Deinococcus aerius: one gene and its partner. The protein of the gene in region 1 binds, or shares a complex with, the protein of each later gene. Links are inferred from orthologs where the notes say so. Each region holds a gene or a part of one and is shown in the gene's direction. Other genes may lie near its edges.

Region 1 (2,868 bases):
ATGGCGAACTCCGCCACCACCGAGGCCGGGGCGGCCCAGGCGGGAGGTGTCCAGTGACTGGTACGACCGTGAAGGTGACCCTGCGGCGCAGCGTGATTGGCCGCCCCAAGAACCAGGTCGAGACCGTGAAGGCGCTCGGCCTGCGGAAGATCGGCGACAGCCGTGAACTGGCGGACACGCCCAGCATTCGCGGCATGATCAAGACCGTCCAGCATCTGGTGGAGGTGGAAGCGTGAAGCTCCACGAACTGACTCCGGCGCCCGGCAGCCGCAAGAACCGCAAGCGCGTGGGCCGCGGCCCCGGCGGCACCGACAAGACCGCCGGACGCGGGCACAAGGGCCAGAAGGCGCGCAGCGGCGCGGGCAAGGGCCAATTCTTCGAGGGTGGCCGCAGCACGCTGATCAGCCGCCTGCCCAAGCGCGGCTTCAACAACGTCGGCACGACCTACGAGGTCGTCAACCTCTCGCAGCTCGCGGGCGTCGAGGGCGACACCCTGGACCGCGCCGCGCTGGAAGCGGCGGGCCTGGTGCGCCGCAAGAACCGCCCGGTCAAGCTCCTCGCCCGCGGCGAGGTGACCCGCGCCGTGACCGTTCACGTGGACGCGGCCAGCCAGGCGGCCATCCAGGCCGTCGAGGCGGCGGGTGGCCGGGTCGTGATCGCCGCGGCGGGCACGGACGCCGAGCCGACCGAGCAGGCGGGCTAACATGCTGCGCGCCTTCCGCGACGCGTTCCGGATTCCGGACCTTCGGCGGAAGATTGTCTTCACCCTGCTGCTGCTCGCCGTGTTCCGCCTCGGAAGCACCATCCCGACACCGGGCGTGAACACGGCAGCTCTCGAACAGGCCACCACGGGTGGCCTTTTCGGGTTGATCAGCCTGATCTCGGGCGGCAATCTTTCGCAGTTCTCGATCTTCGCCCTGGGCGTGCTGCCGTACATCACGGCGAGCATCGTGATCCAGCTTCTCACCACGACCATTCCCTCGCTCGAAAAGCTCAGCAAGGAGGGCGAGGAGGGCCGCAAGAAGATCAACCAGTACACCCGCTACGCGGCCATCGGCCTCGGCGCGGCGCAGGCGCTCTTCTTCTCGCTGTACATCACCAACAATCCCGCCTTTATCGCGGTGGGCTGGGACCCCGGCCTCTTTACGGTCCTCGTGATGGTGCTGACGCAGGTGGCGGGCATCGCCTTCACCATGTGGATCGGCGAGCGCATTACCGAGGTCGGCGTCGGCAACGGCATCAGCCTGATCATCACGGCGGGCATCATCGCCCGCTACCCGCACGAGGTCAGCGCGACGGCCCAGCTGTTCCGCACCAACCCCGACCAGTCCATCCTGGGTCTCGCCTTCTTCATCCTGGTGATTCTGGCGACCATCGCCGGGATTGTGTATGTGTATCAGGGCGAGCGCCGGGTGCCCGTCACCTACGCGCGGGCGCGCGGCGGGGCTCCGGCGGGTGCCGCCCGCAACCTCGGTGGGCAGGCCACCTGGCTCCCCATCAAGGTGAACCAGGCGGGCGTGATCCCGGTGATCTTCGCCTCGGCCATGCTGATCATCCCCAACCTGATCGCCAGCGCGACGGCCACCCGGGCGCCCGCGGTAAACGCCTTCATCCAGACGCACCTGACGCCCGGCAGCCCCTGGTACATCGCGCTGGAGGGCCTGCTGATCTTCGGGTTCACGTACCTGTACAACAGCGTGCAGTTTGACCCCAAGCGCATCAGCGAGCAACTGCGCGAGGCGGGCGGCTTTATCCCGGGCGTTCGTCCCGGCGCGCCCACCGCCGAATACCTGGGCGGGATCAGCAGCCGCCTGAGCCTCTGGGGCGCGATCTTCCTGGTCATCCTGACGGTGATTCCGCAGATCGTCCAGCGGGCGACGGGCATCTCGACCTTCCAGTTCAGCGGAACCGGCCTGCTGATCATCGTGGGGGTGGCGCTTGAAACGCTGAAGCAGCTTGAGGCTCAGCTCACCGTGCGGCGCTACGACGGCTTTATCAGCAAGGGCCGCATTCGCGGTCGCCTGAACAGCTAACGCGCCTTCTTGGACCGCTCACCCCCGTGGTGGGCGGTTTTTGCTGTCTCCCCCCTATTCCATCGTCACCCCAGGGGGAACAAGGCTGGGCAGGACGGTCCCCACCGGGCTGCCCTGGCCCTATGCTGTACATCCCAACAGGAGGAGCGATGACTCAACCCAGAAACAAGGTCGTGATTTTCCTCGGCCCGCCCGGCGCGGGCAAGGGGACGCAGGCCGAACGCCTCGCCCGCGAGCAGGGCCTGACCAAGATCAGCACCGGGGAAATCCTGCGCGACCACGTCTCCCGCGGCACCGAACTCGGGCAGCAGGTGAGGCCCATTCTCGACGCCGGGCAGCTCGTGCCCGACGACATCCTGATCGCGCTGATCCGCGACCGCCTGGCCGGGATGGAGCCCGTGCGGGTGATTTTCGACGGCTTTCCCCGCACCTGCGCCCAGGCCGAGGCGCTGGACATGCTGCTGGAGGAGCTGGGCGCCCCCGTCACTGCCGTGCCCCTGCTGGAGGTGCCCGACGAGCTGCTGATCGAGCGAATTGTGGAGCGGGGGCGGCAGGCGGCTTTGCTTGGCGAGCCGGTCCGCAGCGACGACACCGAGGAGGTCGCCCGCAGGCGCCAGGAGGTCTACCGCGAGCAGACCCAGCCGCTCATCGACTACTACGCGGCGCGCGGGCACCTGCGTCACGTGGACGGCGTGGGCACGATGGACGAGGTGTACGGGCGGATTCAGCAGACGATGCGCTGAGCGTCCAGGCCCCGGGGAGCGGGAGGAAGTGTGTTCCCGCTCCTCTTGCCGCCCGCCCGGCCCCCGTGCTAACTTCCCCTTTGGCTTGTATC
Region 2 (2,859 bases), on another replicon or contig:
GGGCTGGTGGACGCCTGCCGGGAGCGGGGCGTGCCCGCCTTCGGCCCTGGCCGCGCCGCCGCCCGGCTGGAGGGCGACAAGGCGTGGAGCAAGGCTTTTATGCTCCGCCACGGCATCCCGACCGCCGCGCACCGCAGCTTCGACAGCCTGGAAGAGGCCCTCACCCACGCCGCCGCGCAACCCCTCCCGCTCGTGGTGAAAGACGCCGGGCTGCGGGCCGGGAAGGGCGTCACCATCGCCCACACCCGGGCGGAGGCGGAGGCAGCCCTGCGCGACATCTTCACCCAGGAGGGCGCCCGGGCCGTGCTGGAGGAGTTCATGACCGGGCAGGAGGTCACGGTCCTCGCGCTGACCGACGGCGAGCGGTACGCCCTGACCCCCCCCAGCCAGGACCACAAGACCATCTTCGAGGGCGACACCGGCCCGATGACGGGCGGCATGGGCGTGATCTGCCCCTTCCCGCTCCCGGAGGCGGACCTGGAACGCATCCGGGCCGAGATCGTCGAACCGACCCTCGCCGGAATGCGGGCCGAGGGACATCCCTTTACCGGGGTCCTGTATGCGGGCCTGATGCTGACACCTGGCGGCCCGAAGGTCGTCGAATTCAACGCCCGCTTCGGCGACCCCGAGGCCGAGGCGGTGCTGCCGCTCCTGGAGAGTGACCTCGCCCGGCACGCGCTGGATGCCGCGGGCGGCCACCTCGACCCCGCCAGCGTGCGCTTCCGCGACGGGGCCAGCGCGGTCGTGATCCTGGCGGCCCCCGGCTATCCCGGCGAGCCCCGGAAGGGCATTCCCCTGCGCCTCCCCGATCCCGGCCCCGGCGAGGTGATCTACCACGCGGGCACCGCCGAGCAGGGGGGGCAACTCGTGAGCAGCGGGGGCCGGGTGCTCGCCGTGACTGCCACCGCGCCCTCGCTGAACGGGGCACTGGGCCGCGCCTACGCGCTGGCGGGCCGGGTGGACTTTCCCGGCGCGCAACTCCGGCGTGACCTCGGGGGGCGGATCGGGGCGCAGCCGGACCCCCAGCCCGTTTGACCCCGGACCCCGGGCGCGCTAGCATCCGCCTGGCCCGCAACCCGGGCAACCGTGCCGGTGTGGCGGAATCGGTAGACGCACTCGACTCAAAATCGAGCGGGAAACCGTAGGGGTTCGAGTCCCCTCACCGGCACCACCCCAAGGAATCCCGGAAGGCCTGTTTTCCCGCGGGCATCTCCCGAGTAGAGCGCAGTCCGACCCAGAGGTCCCCCATGATTCTGACGTTGTTTATCATCCTGTTCGCCCTGGTTTGCGTGGGGCTCGTGTTTTTCGTGCTGCTGCAGGTGCCCAGGCAGGCCGGACTCTCGGCCAGTATGGCCTCCGGCGGCTCGCTGCTGGGCGGGCGCGGCGTGGAGGGCGGCCTGATCCGCGTAACCAGCGTGCTGGGCGGACTCTTCATGCTGCTGGCGCTGCTGATCAGTTTCGTCTCGCGTTAAAAGCATCTGTTCGTGCCGCCGTCTCCCATCAGGAGACGGCGGCATTCGTTTGGTCGGGATGGGTGGCGACCCCTTAATGGGGACGTTCGCCCTGCAGTGCATGGTTTTACAGGATAACCGTGCCGCTATAGAAGCCGTTTTTCGCCACCGGGGCTCGTCCCCACGCCTCTGGGCACGCCAAAAACCGCTTAGGACGAGGCCCGGCGAGGTTCTGGCCCTCCGGCGGGCCGAACTATCATGCCCCATGAAGTGTGATCAATGTGTGATTATCCACTCGCACTGTCTGTTGCGCTCTTGACCTGATCTAAGCCTATCCATATAGTGGCGGCGCTGGAACCCTGAAAACGTTGTGTATGGCTGACTCCTGGCCCCCGCCGGGAGCCCAGATGACCGTAGCTCGTTTGCCGGACTGCGCCCTTCAGCCGAGGAGGCACCCCCATGAGAAAAGCCCTGTTCGTCGCGCTCGCCCTGACGGTCGGCTCCGCCACCGCTGCCCCCTTTGTCCTGCCCGCCAAGTGGATGGCCGCCAACCCCTCGCAGGCCAAGACCGGCGGTGAGGTCCGCATTTACTCGCTGAGCGACTACAAGACGCTCAACCCCTTCACCAGCGCCGAGGCGGACAGCCTCCCCGACCTGATGAGCGACGTTGGCCTGGGCGGCCTCTTTACCCAGGACCCCAGCACGGACAAGTTCATCCCGCACATGGCCGACGCCATGCCGACGGTGAGCAACGGTGGCAAGCGCTTCGTCGTGAAGCTGCGCCAGGGCATGAAGTTCAGCGACGGTCAGCCCATCACCGCCGACGACTTCGTGACGACCTTCAAGATCCACACGGACGACAAGGTCGGCAGCAACTCCTACGACAGCTTCTTCCTCAACGGCAAGCCCATCACGCTGAAGAAGATCGACGACTACACCCTGCAGTTCGACTTCCCGCAGGTCAGCTCGGGCGCCTATGTCCGCATGGCGTTCATCCCCTGGCCCGACCACGTCTTCGGCCCGGTGTACCGCAGCAAGGGCGCCGAGGGCATCAAGGCGATGTGGGGCATCAGCGCCGATCCCAAGACCATCGTGTCGCCTGGCCCCTGGGTGATCAGCAACTACCAGCCCGGGCAGCGCGCCGTGCTGAGGAAGAACCCCTATTTCGGCGAGTGGAACAAGGACGGCGCGGGCAAGCCCCTGCCGTACCTCGACACCATGAGCATCCGGCTGCTCAAGGACCTCAACGCGGGCCTGGCCGCCTACCTCGCGGGCCAGATCGACACCTTTGCTCCCAGCAAGGCGGACGATCTCGCGCAGATCAAGCGCGCCATCGACAGCGGCAACCTCAAGGCCCAGCTCTTCCCGAACGTCAGCCCCAACGCGACCAGCCAGTGGATCGTCTTCA

What was found. The genes of interacting proteins can lie anywhere in the genome.
Region 2: the proteins of secY (region 1) and secG are in contact, whole or in part, in a crystal structure (PDB 5AWW), measured with the Thermus thermophilus proteins. The link is inferred for Deinococcus aerius from one-to-one orthologs. Residues at the interface, in WP_096411648.1 of Thermus thermophilus: Leu14, Gln16, Arg17, Phe20, Ile34, Pro35, Pro37, Ile72, Arg108, Arg109, Asn112, Gln113, Arg116, Ile117, Ile120, Pro145, Gly146, Trp147, Phe152, Phe155, Val156, Val159, Thr160, Val162, Ala163, Gly164, Ala166, Leu167, Trp170, Glu173; in WP_223903268.1 of Thermus thermophilus: Tyr5, Ile9, Tyr12, Leu13, Ala16, Leu19, Val20, Val23, Leu24, Gln26, Glu27, Pro28, Gln30, Gly31, Ala32, Asp34, Leu35, Met36, Gly37, Gly38, Ser39, Ala40, Asp41, Leu42, Phe43, Ala45, Arg46, Val48, Tyr53, Thr56.

Annotation. Positions count from the first base shown.
Region 1 is NZ_BFAG01000026.1:9,237-12,104, reverse strand. What follows is about bases 72-2,868. They hold secY (preprotein translocase subunit SecY), read left to right. Parts: upstream 72-704; coding sequence 705-2,033; downstream 2,034-2,868. Other genes in these bases: DAERI_RS21410 (adenylate kinase), read left to right, coding at 2,183-2,776; rplO (50S ribosomal protein L15), read left to right, coding at 233-703; rpmD (50S ribosomal protein L30), read left to right, coding at 72-236. Outside these bases: rpsE (30S ribosomal protein S5), read left to right, coding at 1-57; more of rpmD, read left to right, coding at 69-71. UniProt on the Bacillus subtilis protein: The central subunit of the protein translocation channel SecYEG. Consists of two halves formed by TMs 1-5 and 6-10.
Region 2 is NZ_BFAG01000001.1:157,023-159,881, forward strand. What follows is about bases 72-2,859. They hold secG (preprotein translocase subunit SecG), read left to right. Parts: upstream 72-1,247; coding sequence 1,248-1,472; downstream 1,473-2,859. Other genes in these bases: purD (phosphoribosylamine--glycine ligase), read left to right, coding at 72-1,035; DAERI_RS00705 (ABC transporter substrate-binding protein), read left to right, coding at 1,911-2,859. Also shown: more of purD, read left to right, coding at 1-71. UniProt on the Bacillus subtilis protein: Involved in protein export. Participates in an early event of protein translocation.